DNA from 4 places in the Streptomyces sp. NPDC090108 genome. Region 3 is predicted to be linked to each of the others. Evidence: riboswitches for the same ligand, from Rfam matches in the RefSeq annotation. Region 3 holds a riboswitch; each other region holds the start of a gene.

Region 1 (4,204 bases), on a different contig from region 3:
AGGCCGCGATGCCGGACACGGACCCGGAGGACTTGGGCGCGACCGCTCCCGTCCGCTTCCACTCCAGATGGGTGGCCGGGATCTCCTCCAGGAACCGGGAGGGCGGGTTGTACGACGGCTGGCCCCACGCGCTGCGCAGCGCGGCCCGCGTGAGGTAGAGCCGCTCGCGCGCGCGGGTGATGCCGACGTAGGCCAGGCGGCGCTCCTCCTCCAGCTCCTTGGTCTGGTTGAGGGAGCGCATGTGCGGGAAGACGCCGTCCTCCATGCCGGTCAGGAAGACGACCGGGAACTCCAGGCCCTTGGCGGTGTGCAGGGTCATCAGGGTGATGACGCCGTCGCCGTCCTCATCGTCGGGGATCTGGTCGGAGTCGGCGACCAGGGCCACCTTCTCCAGGAAGTCCGAGAGCGTGCCCTGTTCCTCGCTCTCCTCGCGCTCCTGCTCGAACTCCAGCGCGACGGCGGCGAGTTCCTGGAGGTTCTCGATGCGGGTCTCGTCCTGCGGGTCGGTGGACGCCTGCAACTCGGCCAGGTAGCCGGTGCGTTCGAGGACGGCTTCGAGGACGGTGGCGGGTCCGGCGCCGGACTCCACGATCGTGCGCAGGTCCTCCATCAGCGTGTTGAACCGCTTGACCGCGTTGGTGGAGCGCGCGGCCATGCCGTACGCCTCGTCGACGCGCTTCAGCGCCTGCGGGAAGCTGATCCTCTCGCGCTGGGAGAGGGCGTCGATCATCGCCTCGGCGCGCTCGCCGATGCCCCGCTTGGGGACGTTGAGGATGCGGCGCAGCGGGACCGAGTCCTCGGGGTTGGCGAGGACACGCAGGTAGGCCAGGACGTCCCGGACCTCCTTGCGCTCATAGAAGCGGACACCGCCGACGACCTTGTAGGGCAGGCCGACGCGGATGAAGACCTCTTCGAAGACACGGGACTGGGCGTTGGTGCGGTAGAAGACGGCGACGTCCCCGGCCTTCGCGTCGCCCGCGTCCGTGAGGCGGTCTATCTCGTCGGCCACGAACTGGGCCTCGTCGTGCTCGGTGTCGGCGACGTAGCCGGTGATGCCCGCGCCCTGTCCGGCGTTGGTCCACAGGTTCTTGGGGCGGCGGGACTCGTTGCGCTCGATGACCGCGTTGGCGGCGGTGAGGATGGTCTGCGTGGAGCGGTAGTTCTGCTCCAGCAGGATCGTCGTCGCGTTCGGGTAGTCCTCCTCGAACTGAAGGATGTTGCGGATGGTCGCGCCGCGGAAGGCGTAGATCGACTGGTCCGCGTCACCCACGACGCACAGCTCGGCGGGCGGGAGGTCCGCCTCGGCGTGCGGCATCCCGTTGTCCCCGGCGGCGGGCACGCCGGAGCCGACCAGTTCGCGCACGAGGGCGTACTGGGCGTGGTTGGTGTCCTGGTACTCGTCGACCAGGACGTGGCGGAAGCGGCGGCGGTAGTGCTCGGCGACGTCCGGGAAGGCGCGCAGCAGGTTGACCGTGGTCATGATCAGGTCGTCGAAGTCGAGCGCGTTGGCCTCGCGCAGGCGCGACTGGTAGAGCGCGTAGGCCTGGGCGAGGGTCTTCTCGAAGCCGTCGGCGGCCTGGGTGGCGAAGTCCTCCTCGTCGATCAGCTCGTTCTTCAGGTTGCTGATCTTGGCGCTGAAGGCCTTCGGAGGGAAGCGCTTGGGGTCGAGGTCCAGGTCGCGGCAGACCAGGGCCATCAGGCGCTTGCTGTCGGCGGCGTCGTAGATCGAGAACGACGAGGTGAAGCCGAGCCGCTTCGACTCGCGCCGCAGGATGCGCACGCACGCGCTGTGGAAGGTCATGACCCACATGGCGTTCGCGCGCGGCCCGACGAGCTGCTCGACGCGCTCCTTCATCTCGCCCGCGGCCTTGTTGGTGAAGGTGATCGCGAGGATCTGCCCCGGGTGCACATGCCGCTCGCCCAGCAGGTGGGCGATGCGGTGGGTGAGCACACGGGTCTTGCCCGAGCCGGCGCCGGCGACGATGAGCAGGGGCGAGCCGGCGTGGACGACCGCCGCACGCTGGTTCTCGTTCAGCCCGTCGAGGAGGGCCGCCGCGTCGAGCGCGGGGCGCGGGGCGCCGTCGCGGTAGTGGGCGTCCCGGTCCGGCGGCAGGTCGAACTTCCCGCCGAACAGATCGTCCGGAAGCGGCTCCGGAGCGTGATCGTCCTCGGGCGGCGGCGGGAGTTCCTCGTCGCGGCCGCGAGGGGCCTGGAGGTCCGCCAGGAAGCTGTCGTCAAAGAGGCTGCTCATCGCTCTACGAGTCTAGGGCGCCGCACCGACAACCGGCCGCCACCCCGGGAACATGGCCGGTTCCGCGCAGAGTTGATCAACCCGCCGCGCGGGCCCGCGTACCCCTCACCCTGCGGAATCATCCCGTCACGAGCATGTGATCTCGCCCTCAGGTCACGAAAATGTATCGGACATATGGCACAGCAACCTTCACACGAGACACACGAGTTGGCTAAGTTGCGAGCAGGCCGCACGACCCCTTCCGGCGAACGTCGCCGGGCCGCGCGGCCTCCGCCGAGTCCCGTACGCCCCGCAGGGCAGCCGGAGCCGGGGACCCACACCGATCTGGGGTGAATCGGCCCACATCCCGCTGGGAGAAGGCCGTAGGGCAACCCTTCCGAACCACCCGCCCGAACCCGACAGCTAACCCGGTAGGCGGCACGTTGGAAGGAGTCGCCTCCCTTGGCGTCGCACCGCAAGCCGCACCCCGCGGGCACGAACGGAACCGGTCTCCGTGCCCCCGCCCTCGCCACCGCGGCACTCACCTCCGTGGCCGTCCTGTCCCAGACGGCCGAGCCCGCCGCGGCCGCCGCCGACGGCAGGCCGAGCGCGGAGGAGATCGAGAGGAAGATCGACGACTTCTACCGCAGGGCGGAGTCGGCGTCCGAACGCCAGGAGGACGGCAAGGACCGGCCCGCCCGGGAGCGCGGCGGACGGGAGTGGGGCGCCAGGCAGCGCGCCCGGACCGACTCCCCGCAGCAGGAGAGCCCCGCGGCGCAGGAGAGCCCGCAGGACCACCCCCAGGACTACTTCCACCAGAGCCGCCTCATGGACCGGCTGGCCTCCACCGTGCGCAAGCGGCAGGAGAACGCGCGGAACACGCCGGCGCCGCAGGCATCACAGGTGCCTCAGGCATCGCAGGTGCCTCAGATGTCTCAGGCGCCTCAGGTGTCCCAGGCTCTGTACGCACCGCATCCTGCTCCCGGCACGCCGGCCGTCCAGGAGCCGCACGCCGGCCCGGCCGCAGCGGCGGCGACCGCACAGGTGAACGCGCCGATGGCGCCTCCGGCGGCGGCTCCGGCGGCCGCTCCCGTCGTGGAGACGGCGGCCCCGTCCGCGTACGACCCGAGCGCCGCCAAGAACGCCGTCCAGCGCAAGCTCCTCTCCGCGCGCGGGCTGCTCAGCGGGTTCACGGCCGCCGGCCCGGAGCAGGCGCCCCCCACCGCATGGCAGGACAGCGCCCAGGAGCCCGCCGCTCAACCCGCCGCCGTCGCCGCAGCCGTACCCCCCGCCGTCGCGCCCGCGTCCGCGTGGACCAAGGCGGAGAAGGCGGTCGCGTTCGCGCGCGCCCAGATCGGCAAGCCGTACGTCTGGGGTGCGAGCGGGCCCGGCTCGTACGACTGCTCCGGTCTCACCCAGGCCGCCTGGAAGGCCGCGGGCGTCACCATCCCGCGCGGCCTGCACGAACAGGCCGCCGCGGGCACTCCGGTCCCCGTCGCCGACGCCCGCGCGGGCGATCTGGTCTTCCTCCACGACGACGGCAGCCACGTGGGGCTCTGCCTGGGGGACGGGATGATGATCCACGCCCCGCGTCCGGGCGAGTACGTCCAGGAGGCCCCGGTCCGGTACGACCCCGGCACGGTCGTCCACAGCGTCGTACGCCCGGCCTGACCGGCCTGACCGGCGTGGCCGTCGGCCGTGCCGGCACCGGCCTGCACGGCCGGGCCGGCACGGGCCCGCGCTACGTCACGTCCACAGCACGGCGATGAAGATGTTGGCCACGGTCAGCGCGCCGACCAGCCCGAAGAGGCGCTTGTCGACCTGTTCGTCGTCGCGCTTCACGTAGACCAGCCCGAGGATCACGATCAGCAGGGCGAGCTTCACGCCGATCTTGATGGAGTTGACGTGGTGCCCCTGGGCCTCGTTGAGGCCGACCAGGATCACGCCCGTGACCAGCATGGTGAACGCGCCGTG
Region 2 (4,204 bases), on a different contig from region 3:
GAGGGAGCGCGCCGATGCCGTACCCGTACGTCCTGCTGTCCGCCGCCGTCTCCCTCGACGGCTATCTGGACGACACCGGCCCCGAACGGCTCCTGCTGTCCAGCCCCGCCGACTTCGACCGGGTGGACGAGGTGCGGGCCTCGGTCGACGCCATCCTGATCGGCGCCGGGACCATCCGCGCCGACAACCCCAGGCTCCTCGTCAACGACCCGGCGCGCCGCGCGGCCCGGGTCGCCGGGGGCGGGCCGGAGTACCCGCTGAAGGTCACGGTCACCGCCACCGGCGACCTCGACCCCGCCGCCCACTTCTGGCACACCGGCGGCGAGAAGCTCGTCTGCACCACCGACCGGGGCGCCGGGCGGGCCGCCGGACTCCTCGGCGCGACCGCCGACGTCGTCTCCCTCGGCGCCGCCCTCGACTGGCGCGCCCTGCTGGAGCACCTGCACGACGTCCGGGGCGTACGGCGCCTCATGGTGGAGGGCGGCGGCACCGTGCACACCCAGCTCCTCCAGCAGGGCCTCGCCGACGAGCTCCAGCTGGTGGTCGCCCCGCTGTTCGTCGGCGATGAGCAGGCCCCGCGTCTGTTCGGGCCGGGGGCCTACCAGGCCGGACGGCTGAGGCTGACCGACAGCCGCCGGATCGAGGACGTCGTCCTCATGCGGTACGAGCCCACCGCGCCCGGCACCGGCCCGCTGCCCGCCGCCGCCGACCGGCACTGGCTGCGCACCGCCTGCGAGCTGGCCGCCCTGTGCCCCCCGTCGGACACGGCCTTCAGCGTCGGCGCGGTGGTGGTCGCCGCCGACGGGACCGAGCTGGCGCGCGGCCACTCGCGCGAGGGCGGCGACCCCGTCGCCCACGCCGAGGAGGCGGCTCTCGCCAAGGTCGGCCCCGCCGATCCGCGGCTGGCCGGTGCCACCGTCTACAGCAGCCTGGAGCCCTGCTCCCGCCGCGCCTCCCGGCCCGCCCCGTGCGCGGAGCTGATCCTGCGGTCCGGCGTGCGCCGGGTGGTCACGGCCTGGCGCGAGCCGGACACCTTCGTTGCGTCGGCCGACGGCGCCGGCGTCCTGGCGGACGCGGGCGCGGACGTCGTCCTGCTGCCGGAGTACGAGGCTCTGGCGAAGGCGCCGAACGCGCACCTGGCGGGCTGAGGGGCCCGGGCCCCGCGCGCCGGGGCCCGCCCGCACACCCTCCGCTCCGGCCGCCGGGAAGGCCTCCGGAGCGGAGCGACCCACGTCACCCGGAACGGATGTGCATCGCACCCCGAACATGACGTATGCTTGAGACACAACGACGCGGGGTGGAGCAGCTCGGTAGCTCGCTGGGCTCATAACCCAGAGGTCGCAGGTTCAAATCCTGTCCCCGCTACTGAAGACTCAGGGCCGGAATCCGGAAACGGATTCCGGCCCTGAGTCTTTTCCGTTCCCCGTGCGGTTCCGCCGCATTTCCCGTATCACCCTCGGTGAGCGCGCGAAAGCCATCCGCGTTCCCCCTGAGTCACCATCAAAACCCGTGTGACTCCTGATGGCCGGTCAACTCGCCCCTTTTTCGGCGCTCCTGGGGGCTTACGTCCACTGCGTATGGCCTTAACGATCAAGTGGAACGGCTTGGAATCCGGTACGCGGGTCTATTAACGTTCGATAACGCAGCGCGGTCGTCCCAGCCGTCAACCGAGGCGGCGCCGTGCGCATGTGCCGAATCCCGTGAGGGAACCGGGGAACCACCACCCTGGGGTGAATCACGCGAATACCTACGTGAACCGCATCAGTTCCACGCATAGGTATACGCGCGTAGGAGACCTTCCTGCTCCGAACCCGTCAGCTAACCCGGTAGGCGGAGGAAGGAAAGGAGCGCGCCCGCGTGGCGTCCAACCCCCCTGCCCCGGAAGCCCCGTTCATACCGGCCCAGCGTGACCCCGAGACCTTCGGCTACGGCGGTCCGCGCGTCGACGAGGGCCCCTGGGAGGAGTGGAACCCCACCGAGGAGTCCGTCTCCCCGGTGCGCGGCCGGCACCGCGTCGCCAAGCAGCGCGGGGGCGGACTCGCCCGCAGCTCCACCGTCCTCGGTGTCGGTGTCATCGCCGCCGTCGGCGCGGGCGGCATGGCCAGCGCCAACACCGGCAAGCCGCCGGTCTCCCTCTCCGTGCCGGACCTGTCCGTGTCGTCCGTCGGATCCCTCTTCGACGGCGGCTCCTCCGACACCCACCAGGCCGAGACCGCCTCGCTGAGCCAGGTCGGCGCCTCCTCGGACAGCAGCGGCCAGGACGGCGACGCGGGCGAGGCCCTGCGCAGCCGGATCATGGCCCAGGCCGAGAAGCAGCAGAGCAAGGCCGACATCCGGGCCACCGCGGCCGCCGTCGCCGCCGCCGAGAAGCAGAGCGCCGACGCGGCGGCCAAGGCGGAGAAGGAGGCCGCGGCCAAGGCGGTCACCGCCAAGGCGGACGCCGAGGCCGACGCGAAGAAGCAGGCCGAGGCGGAGCGCCTGGCGAAGCTGGCCAAGCAGTTCGCCCTGCCGGTCCCGTCGTACACGATCACCTCGACCTTCGGCGAGGCCGGTTCGATGTGGTCCTCCGGCTACCACACGGGCCTCGACTTCGCCGCGCCCACCGGCACCCTGGTCAAGGCCATCCAAAGCGGCACCGTCACGCAGGCCGGCTGGGCGGGCGCCTATGGCTACCGCACCGTCCTGACCCTCGACGACGGCACCGAGCTGTGGTTCTGCCACCAGTCCTCGCTGAACGTCTCCGTCGGCCAGAAGGTCAGCACCGGCGAGGTCATCGGCCGCGTCGGCGCCACCGGCAACGTCACCGGCCCGCACCTGCACCTGGAGGTCCACCCCGGGGGCCAGGCGACCGGCATCGACCCGATGGCGTGGCTGCGGGGCAACGGGCTGAACCCCTGACCCGCGCCGCACCGGCACCCGGCCCGGCCCCGTCCGTCACCCGACAGGACGGGGCCGGGCCTTTTCCGCGCGCACCGCGACCCGCGTGACACCGAGGGATCCGCACGGACCCCACCCGTCACCACCGTCCCACGGGCCCCTGGCTTCACACCTTCTTCCCGGGAACCAGGAATGGGTGGTGCCGGAGGGACCGTTGAGAAGGAACATGACTGCTTCTCTGCGCAAGCTCGGCTCCTCCGACCTCGAGGTCTTCCCCCTGGCCCTCGGCGGCAACGTCTTCGGCTGGACCGCCGACGAGGCGACCTCCTTCGCCGTCCTCGACGCCTACGCCGCTGCGGGCGGCAACTTCGTCGACACCGCCGACAGCTACTCGGCGTGGGCCGAGGGCAACACCGGCGGCGAGTCGGAGACGATCCTCGGCAGGTGGCTGGCCTCCCGCGGCAACCGCGACCGGATCGTCGTCGCCACCAAGGTCAGCCAGCACCCCGAGTACAAGGGTCTGTCCGCGGCCAACATCAAGGCCGCCGCCGACGCGTCCCTGCGCCGTCTGGGCACCGACCACATCGATCTCTACTACACCCACTTCGACCAGCCCGAGATTCCGGTCGAGGAGATCATCAGCGCTCTCGACGAACTGGTGAAGGCGGGCAAGGTCCGGCACATCGCCGCCTCCAACATCGGCCCCGAGCGTCTCCAGGAATCGCTGGACTTCTCCGACCGCGAGGGCCTCGCCCGCTACGTCGCCCTCCAGCCCCACTACAACCTGGTCTCCCGCGACACCTACGAGGGCCCGCTGCAGGACCTCGCCCTGCGCGAGGGGCTGTCCGCCGTCCCCTACTTCTCCCTGGCCTCCGGGTTCCTCACCGGCAAGTACCGCCCCGGTACGACGGTCGACAGCGCCCGCGCCGGCTCGGCCGCCAAGCACCTGGAGTCCGCGCGCGGCCGGCAGGTCCTCACCGCCCTGGACGAGATCGCCGCCGACCGCCAGGTCCCGGCCGCCACGGTCGCCCTGGCCTGGCTCGCCGCCCAGCCGACGGTCACCGCGCCCATCGCCTCGGCCCGTACGGCCGACCAGCTCCCGGCCCTGCTCGGCATGGCCGGGCTGCGCCTCACCGACGCGGAACTGGCCCGGCTGACCGACGCGTCGGCCTGACCCGGATCCGGGAGCCCCGCGCGGCTACGACCGGTACGGGTTGAACGCGGGATCGGGCGCGGCCGGGTAGCCGTACCCCGCCGGGTAGCCGTACCCCTGCGCCGGCATCGGACCCTGTCCCGGCATCGGGCCCTGCGGCGGTACGAGTCCCGG
Region 3 (4,204 bases):
GGACGCCGAACCGGCCGGCCTGGACGGCGTCGGCACGATCATGGCGCGGGCCTTCTCCGAGGGCACCGACAAGCACTCCGCCGAGGAGTTCGCCGCCGAACTGGAACGGGCCGGCGCCACGCTCGACGCGCACGCCGACCACCCCGGTGTCCGGCTCAGCCTGGAGGTCCCGGCCTCCCGCCTGGCCAAGGGCCTGGCCCTGCTCGCCGACGCCCTGCGCGCGCCCGCCTTCGCCGAGAGCGAGGTCGAGCGGCTGGTCCGCAACCGCCTGGACGAGATCCCGCACGAGCTGGCGAACCCCTCCCGCCGGGCCGCCAAGGAGCTCTCCAAGGAGCTGTTCCCGGCGACCTCGCGCATGTCCCGCCCCCGCCAGGGCACCGAGGACACCGTCGAGAAGATCGACGCCGCGGCCGTACGCGCCTTCTACGACCGCCACGTGCGCCCCTCGACGGCCACCGTGGTCGTCGTCGGTGACCTCGACGGCAGCGATCTGGACGCCCTGCTCGCCGACACCCTGGGCGCCTGGACCGGCACCCCGGGCACGCCCCGGCCCGTGCCGTCGGTGACCGCCGACGACACCGGCCGTGTCGTCATCGTCGACCGGCCCGGAGCCGTCCAGACGCAGCTGCTCATCGGCCGCGTCGGCGCCGACCGGCACGACCGCGTGTGGCCCGCGCAGGTGCTCGGCACCTACTGCCTCGGCGGCACCCTCACCTCCCGCCTGGACCGCGTCCTGCGCGAGGAGAAGGGCTACACCTACGGCGTGCGCGCCTTCGGGCAGGTCCTGCGCTCCGCGCCCGCCACCCCCGACGGCGCTCCCGGCATCGCGATGCTCGCCATCAGCGGTTCCGTCGACACGCCCAACACCGGCCCCGCGCTCGACGACCTGTGGAAGGTGCTGCGGACGCTGGCCGCGGAGGGCCTGACGGACGCCGAGAGGGACGTCGCCGTGCAGAACCTCGTCGGTGTCGCGCCGCTGAAGTACGAGACCGCCGCCGCCGTCGCGAGCACGTTCGCGGACCAGGTCGAGCAGCACCTGCCCGACGACTTCCAGGCCGAGCTGTACCGTCGGCTCGCCGCCACCGGCACGGTCGAGGCGACCGCCGCGGTCGTCAACGCCTTCCCGGAGAACCGCCTGGTGACCGTCCTCGTCGGCGACGCGGCCGAGATCAAGGAGCCCGTCGAGGCGCTCGGCATCGGCGAAGTCACGGTGGTGGCCGCCGAGTAGAGGCGGGAGAACGGCCGCGCCCGGCCGGCCGCCGGCGAACAGCCGTACGGCGCACACGTGCGAGTGTGGGGATCTGAGGACCGACGGGTCGTCAGGTCCCCACGCCGTTCCCGGGGCCCCGCCGGCTCGGGCTCCCCCTCACCCCCAGATGTCCGGATTGGTACGGGTGTTGCCCGTCTGCCCTGTGGGATGCGCTACAAAAGCCCGGATCCGTTTGAGGATCCCGAGCCGCCCCCTTTAGCGTCATCCGGGCTGTTCGTCAGGCACCACGCCGCGCCCGCGGCACCGGACAGCCATCGCCGAGTCCCCGTACGGCGCGAGCCAGGGGAGCCGGGGACCCAACCACGTCCCTGGGGTGAATCGGATGCCCGCGCGCGAGCGAGGGTGCCCGTAGGAGACCTTCCTGCTCCGAACCCGTCAGCTAACCCGGTAGGCGAGAGGGAAGGAAAGGACCAGCCACTCCATGGCGTTCATGTGCGCCACCGGGAAGCATCGCAAGCCCGGCCGGGTCAAGCGCACCACCGCTCACGCGGCCGGCATCGCGGCCCTCACCACCACCGGTGTCGTCGGCACCCTCGCGGCGTCCCCGGCCCTCGCCGCGGAGAACTCCGTCGAGCGGACCGGCCTCACCCCGGTGATCACCGTCAACGACACCCTCGCCGCGGAGATCGACGCGCAGGCGGACGCCCAGAAGGCCGCGGCCGACAAGAAGGCGGCCGCGGAGAAGGCCGCGAAGGAGCGCGAGGCCGAGGCCCGCGCCGCCCGCGAGGCCGAGCGCAAGCGCCTGAACGCCTTCGTCCTCCCGATCTCCGGCTCGTACGTCTCCACGGGCTACAAGACCGGCGGCTCCCTGTGGTCCTCCGGTTCGCACACCGGCATCGACTTCCACGCCGCGAGCGGCACGACCGTCCACGCGGCCGGCGCCGGCACGGTCGTCTCCACCGGCTGGGGCGGCGCCTACGGCAACCAGATCGTGATCCGGATGGCCGACGGCATGTACACCCAGTACGGCCACCTGTCGTCCATCGGGGTCACCCCGGGACAGCGGGTCACCCCGGGCGAGCGGATCGGCCTGTCCGGCGCGACCGGCAACGTCACCGGCCCGCACCTGCACTTCGAGGCCCGTACGACGCCGGAGTACGGCTCGGACGTGGACCCCGTCGCCTACCTCCGAGAGCACGGCCTGGACGTCTGACGACGCCCGCGCGACTCCCGTACGGCCCCCGCCCTCCCCGCCCGCTTCCCGCGGGTCCCGCGGCGGTTTCCGTACGGCGTTCCGAGGCCCCGGCCCGTCCGGCCGGGGCTTTCGCCGTTCTGTGAACGGCTTCCGCACCTTCCGCGCCCGCTGTCCAAAAAATATCCCTGGAATCCGGTCCGCCGTCGGAAATTCCGGCTCATTGCCATAGAGTCACGGAACAACGCGTCCATCGTCGACGTTTCCCGGGGATCGAGACGGAGGTCGGGCATGCGAATTCCCGCACATTCGGTGTGCACGGCGATCCGGGACGACATCGTCTCCGGTGTCCACGAGCGCGGCAGCCGGCTGACCGAGGAGGTCATCGCCCGCCGCTACGGCGTCTCCCGCGTCCCGGTCCGCGAGGCCCTGCGCACCCTGGAGGCGGAGGGCTTCGTGGTGACCCGGCGGCATGCGGGCGCCTGTGTGGCCGAGCCGACCGAACAGGAGGCCGCCGACCTGCTGGAGATGCGCCTGCTGCTGGAGCCGCTCGGTGCCGCCCGGGCCGCCCAGCGGCGCACCGAGGCCCATCTGAAGGTGCTCCGCGGCCTGGTCAGGCTGGGTCAGGAGCGGGCGCGCCGGGGCAGCAGCGAGGATCTGCGCTCGCTGGGCGGCTGGTTCCACGTCACGCTCGCCCAGGCCTGTGGCAGCCACTCGCTGACCTCGGTGCTCACTCAGCTGCGGCACAAGATCGCCTGGATGTACGTGGTGGAGGCGCCGCTCAGCCCCGTGGAGTCCTGGACGGAGCACGGCGCCATCGTGGACGCGGTGGCGCGCGGCGACAGCGAGCGCGCACGGGCGCTCACGGCGCTGCACACCGAGCGGGCGACCCTCGCGCACCGCCTCCGCTTCCCCGCGAACGGCGACCGCGCGGAGCGTGTGAGGAACCCGCAACATCCCGTAAACATGCCGAGTCTCCGGAATTAACACGCGAGCCGTATACAAAAGGGAGGCGTTCGGAGCGGCATTTCCGACGCCTGATTCCGTGTGCCGTGAATTCCTCCGGACGGGTCCGGGAAACGCGGAAGCCGCGCCCCCTCGAAAAGGGTGACGCGGCTTCCAGAAGCCACTCGGAACCGGCCTCGTCCGGAAATCCGGAATCGGCCAGGAATCGGCCTGGAACCGAGGCCGTCGCGAGGCCCGGGACCGAGACGCCCCGGTCTCCGGGAGCGGCCCGGAGCTCAGACCGTCTCGGGCAGTTCCTCCAGGCCCTCGGCGACCAGTTTGGCCAGCCGGTCCAGGGCGGCGTCCGCGCCCTCGGCCTCGGAGGTGAGGACGATCTCCTCGCCTCCCTGGGCACCCAGGCCCAGAACGGCCAGCATGGAGGCCGCGTTGACCGGCGTGCCGCCGGTCCTGGCGATCGTGACCGGGACGCCTGAGGCCGTGGCGGCCCGGACGAAGATGGAAGCGGGGCGGGCGTGAAGGCCCTCGGCCCAGCCGACGTTGACGCGGCGCTCAGCCATGTGATGCTGCCCTTCAGTCACAGGGTTGTCTAGACCAGATTTCCATATCGTGCAGCGCGCCGGAGGCGGTCACCCACCCCGCCCCGGCGTGTCGTCGGACCGCGGCCTCGGCCCGAGCGTGTCTTCCATGGTCCCTCATGAAGCGTTCCGTGATGTTGTCGTGGGCGAGCCGTAACCTGGGGCCCATGCAGACCTCGGCGGACCGGCGGGACCGGCACGAGTATCCCGCCCACTGGGAGGCGGACGTGGTGCTGCGCGACGGCGGCACCGCGCGCGTGC
Region 4 (4,204 bases), on a different contig from region 3:
GCGGAGGACTGGATCGTGCACGCCTGCTTCGACGCGGACTCCAGCCCGCTCGCCCTCTTCACCGGCGTCAAGGTCCGCTCCTGGCCCCCGCACGCGGGCATGACGGCGAACGCGTACGTCGTCGACAACCCGGAACTCGCCGATCTCGCCGCGCGCTTCATCAAGGAGATCGGCTTCAGCGGCATCGTCGACCTCGACCTGCGCTTCGACCGGCGCGACGGACAGTACAAACTCCTCGACTTCAACCCGCGCATGGGCGCCCAGTTCCGGCTCTTCGAGAGCGGGTCGGGCGTGGACGTCGTACGCGCCATGCACCTGAACCTCACCGGCCGCCCGGTTCCGGAGGGCGAGCAGCGCTCCGGCCACCGCTACGTCGTGGAGAACATCGACCTGCCCGCCCTCCTCGCCTACCGCCGCAGCGGCTACACGACGCCGCACGCGCCGGCCCGGGCGAGCGGGACCGAGCTGGCCTGGCTCGCGGGCGACGACCCGATGCCGTTCCTCACCATGCTCGCCCGCTTCGTGCGTCCGGGCGCGCAGCATCTGTACCAGCTGTGGCGCACCAACCGCCGCGGCAGCACCGGCCCGGCCCCGAAGTAGCCGGGGCCGCCGGCCGGGGGACGTGGCGCGCGCCGCGGGCGGGTACCCCGCGAGCCTCGCCCGGCATCCCCCGGCGCACAAGTGCCCGTGCAGCAGGGTGAGTCGGGGAGTCGCGCGGTCCGTATTCTCTGATCATGGCCGCACCTCTCCCGTACTCACTGATCGCCACCGATTTGGACGGGACGCTGCTGCGCGGCGACGACACCGTCTCCGACCGGTCGCTCGACGCGCTCGAACAGGCGTCGCGGGCCGGCGCCCGCCATCTGGTGGTCACGGGCCGCCCGGCCCCGCGGGTACGGCCGCTGCTGGACCTGCTCGGCTGCACCGGGCTCGCCGTCTGCGGGCAGGGCGCGCAGGTGTACGACGCGGGCGCCGGCCGTCTGCTGTGGTCGGTGCGCCTGGACCGGGACCTGGCCGAGACGGCGCTCGGCAAGATCGAGGCCGAGGTGGGGCAGGTGCACGTGGCCGTCGACCAGGACGGTGTGGACGGCCTCACGCTGATCGAGCCGGGCTACCGGATGCCGCACCCGACCCTGCCCGCCGTGCGGGTCGGCCGCCGCGACGACCTCTGGTGCGAGCCCATCAGCAAGGTCCTGCTGCGCCATCCCACGCTGTCCGACGACGAGTTGGCGGCGGCGGCCCGCTCGGTCGTCGGCTCGCTGGCGACGGTCACCATGTCGGGACCCGGGACGGTCGAGCTCCAGCCGTGCGGGATCACCAAGGCGACCGGTCTGGCCATGGCCGCCGAGCACCTCGGCCTCGGCCGGGCCGGCACCCTGGCCTTCGGCGACATGCCCAACGACATCCCGATGTTCGACTGGGCGGCCCGCGGCGTCGCCATGGCCGACGCGCACCCTCAGCTGAAGGCGGTGGCGGACGAGGTCACCCTCTCGAACGAGGACGACGGCATCGCGGTGGTGCTGGAGCGCGTCTTCGGCTTCCGCGCCACCGTCCTCTGAGCGGCACCCCGCGCCGGGACGACGCGAAGGGGTGCCCCTCGGATCCACCGGCTGGATCCGAGGGGCACCCCTTCGTTCACCCGTCCTCGCGGACGGCTCAGTACGCGCCGAAGACGTTGTCGATCGAGCCGTAGCGCGCGGCGGCGTAGTTGCACGCGGCGGTGATGTTCGCGACCGGGTCGTAGGGGTCGAACGAGGTGCCGGCCACGTGGTAGGCGCGGAAGGTCGGGTCGATGACCTGGAGCAGGCCCTTGGACGGGGTGCCCTTGACCGCGTTGGAGTCCCAGAGGTTGATGGCGAGGGGGTTGCCCGAGGACTCGCGCATGATGTTGCGGTGGATGCCGTCGTAGGTGCCCGGGATGCCCTTCTGGGCCATGATCGCGAGCGACTCGCGGATCCAGCCGTCCAGGTTGTTCGGGTAACCGGCCGGGGTGGTGGCCGGCGTGGTGGCGGCCGCGGGGGTGGCGGCGGAGGCGCTGGTGGTGCCCAGGAGGGTCAGCGCGAGGGCGGCGGCACCGGTGCCGGCGACGGCGAGGGTGCGGGCGATACGGGCCGTACGGGCACGGCGGGGCTGAGCGGCAGCAGGCATGGGGACGTTCCTCTCCGCCGCCTGCGAGGTGAGCTGTCGGGTTCGGGCGGGGAGGTGCCCGGCCACGCCCGGTGATTCCCCCAGGCCCGTCGGGCGCTGGGAGAGGCGTGGCTTCACCCCGAGCCGGTCCGTACGGCATGTGCCGTCCGTCCCGGCGGACTTACCTGGTTCCCCCGCTCCTGCCGTACGAATGCTTCATCGGTGGGTGATGCCGGGCGCGGCAGGATTCGGCGTTCGCCCGACGGCCCGGAACGTATGCGAGAGCACATGTCCGGAACAAGTGTCGGAATCACACAACGTGCCAGTTGACCTTGATCTGTACCAATTGAGGCACTTGATCCTTTGCGATCGCCAACCCTCAACTGGCCGGGCGGGCAAGGTGCCACCGGCGTGGACGAGGGGCTCGCGGGGGCGGCTCGCCGGGTGGGGGCGCGTGACCCAACTCACGAAGTGTCAAAATGCGCAAAAACAGACAAGGGGGATTAGGTGGATTAAGTCTGTTTGGGGCCATTCGGGGGTGTCGGTCCCCTTCCGGGCGGAACCTCTGGGGTGGCGCCCTTCGTTGGCGTGTGTGGAGGTGCGACGGTGGGTGCATCTTCCCGTTAAGTCGATAAATGTCCGTTCTTATTACCTGATCGCGAACACGCCGGTTGTGATCCGATACCTCCCGGGCTGGACCGGTGGGTGCTATCGGTGATCGAAAGAGGACCGGATACGCTGACTCGAGTGGTGGCAGCGACCTATCGACAAACCGCATGAGCGCCAGCAGACACCTGCAGACAGGAGACTCCTCGTGACCGTCACCGGGCCGTTCGGGCTGAGCGTGCGGGACCAGGCTCTGGAGGCCGATGTCCAGGTCGGACTGGCGGCTGTCGAAGAAGGCCTGCTCGAGGCCACCAAGAGCGAGGTCCCGTTCATCACGGGAGCCTCCCAGCATCTCGTGCGGGCCGGCGGCAAGCGGTTCCGGCCCCTGCTCGTGCTGCTCGCCGCGCAGTTCGGCGACAAGCACGCGCCGCGCATCGTGCCGTCGGCCGTCGTCGTGGAGCTGACCCACCTGGCCACGCTGTACCACGACGACGTCATGGACGAGGCGGCCGTGCGCCGCGGCGTCGACAGCGCCAACTCCCGCTGGGGCAACTCCGTCGCGGTCCTCACCGGCGACTTCCTCTTCGCCCGCGCCACGCAGATACTGGCCGACCTCGGCCCCGAGGCCGTACGCGTCCAGGCCCTCGCCTTCGAGCGGCTGGTCACCGGTCAGATACTGGAGACCGCGGGTCCGATGGACGGCCGCGACCCGGTCGAGCACTACCTGGACGTGCTCGCGGGCAAGACGGGCTCGCTGGTGGCCGTCTCCTGCCGGTTCGGCGCGATGATGTCCGGCGCCGACGAGACGGTCGTCGACGTGCTCACCCAGTACGGGGAGCGGCTCGGCGTCGCCTTCCAGCTCGCCGACGACTTCCTGGACATCGCCTCCGACTCCCACGAGTCCGGCAAGACCCCGGGCACCGACCTGCGCGAGGGCATCCCGACGCTGCCGGTCCTCCGGCTGCGCGAGCGGGCCGCGCGTCTCGGCCTGCCCGAGGACATCGCGCTGTGCGAGCTGCTCGACTCCGACCTCAGCGACGACGCCCGGCACGCGGAGGCGCTGACCGCGCTGCGCGCGCACCCCGCGCTGGAGCAGGCCCGCCGGGACACCATCCGGTACGCGGAGGAGGCCCGCGCCGCGCTGGCCCCGCTGCGCGAGTGCAGCGCCAAGGCCGCGCTGCTCGAACTGTGCGACGCGGTGGTCCACCGGGCCGGCTAGCACCCCGTCGGACAGCCCGCCACCCGGAGCGCCGGGTCGCGCGCCGTCCGCTCCGCCGGACAGACATGAGGGCGGTGTCCCCGCACGACCCCTACGGGTCGGGTGGAGGCACCGCCCTCCGGCGTCATACCGCAGGTGTACGCGCAGTTGCCTCCGAGGTCTGACGATTCCCGGCGCCGGATTTGGTGAGATGGAAACCACGGGAATCACCACTCCTCACCGATTCGGGTGAGAATGGCGGCTCAGATGGAT

The links. Region 3 has a riboswitch for cyclic di-AMP ahead of ACIPRD_RS15730 (M23 family metallopeptidase). Riboswitches for the same ligand answer to the same signal wherever they lie in the genome.
Region 1: it holds a riboswitch for cyclic di-AMP, as region 3 does, so the genes downstream of both, ACIPRD_RS04055 (C40 family peptidase) here and ACIPRD_RS15730 (M23 family metallopeptidase) in region 3, are expected to answer to the same signal.
Region 2: it holds a riboswitch for cyclic di-AMP, as region 3 does, so the genes downstream of both, ACIPRD_RS28255 (M23 family metallopeptidase) here and ACIPRD_RS15730 (M23 family metallopeptidase) in region 3, are expected to answer to the same signal.
Region 4: it holds a riboswitch for cyclic di-AMP, as region 3 does, so the genes downstream of both, ACIPRD_RS04880 (transglycosylase SLT domain-containing protein) here and ACIPRD_RS15730 (M23 family metallopeptidase) in region 3, are expected to answer to the same signal.

Annotation. Positions count from the first base shown of each region.
Region 1 is NZ_JBIVDQ010000001.1:925,769-929,972, forward strand. Features, by position in the region: gene pcrA (DNA helicase PcrA) at 1-2,251, opposite strand, end outside; cyclic di-AMP (ydaO/yuaA leader) riboswitch at 2,513-2,685, shown strand; gene ACIPRD_RS04055 (C40 family peptidase) at 2,693-3,901, shown strand; gene ACIPRD_RS04060 (hypothetical protein) at 3,977-4,204, opposite strand, start outside.
Region 2 is NZ_JBIVDQ010000009.1:17,852-22,055, reverse strand. Features, by position in the region: gene ACIPRD_RS28265 (dihydrofolate reductase family protein) at 15-1,148, shown strand; tRNA gene ACIPRD_RS28260 (tRNA-Met) at 1,292-1,365, shown strand; cyclic di-AMP (ydaO/yuaA leader) riboswitch at 1,680-1,850, shown strand; gene ACIPRD_RS28255 (M23 family metallopeptidase) at 1,858-2,898, shown strand; gene ACIPRD_RS28250 (aldo/keto reductase) at 3,104-4,051, shown strand; gene ACIPRD_RS28245 (PrsW family intramembrane metalloprotease) at 4,076-4,204, opposite strand, start outside.
Region 3 is NZ_JBIVDQ010000004.1:143,204-147,407, forward strand. Features, by position in the region: gene ACIPRD_RS15725 (pitrilysin family protein) at 1-1,228, shown strand, start outside; cyclic di-AMP (ydaO/yuaA leader) riboswitch at 1,516-1,679, shown strand; gene ACIPRD_RS15730 (M23 family metallopeptidase) at 1,692-2,423, shown strand; gene ACIPRD_RS15735 (GntR family transcriptional regulator) at 2,694-3,389, shown strand; gene ACIPRD_RS15740 (HPr family phosphocarrier protein) at 3,644-3,925, opposite strand; gene ACIPRD_RS15745 (GNAT family N-acetyltransferase) at 4,111-4,204, shown strand, end outside.
Region 4 is NZ_JBIVDQ010000001.1:1,097,539-1,101,742, reverse strand. Features, by position in the region: gene ACIPRD_RS04890 (ATP-grasp domain-containing protein) at 1-600, shown strand, start outside; gene ACIPRD_RS04885 (HAD family hydrolase) at 735-1,559, shown strand; gene ACIPRD_RS04880 (transglycosylase SLT domain-containing protein) at 1,657-2,148, opposite strand; cyclic di-AMP (ydaO/yuaA leader) riboswitch at 2,152-2,391, opposite strand; gene ACIPRD_RS04875 (polyprenyl synthetase family protein) at 2,942-3,952, shown strand.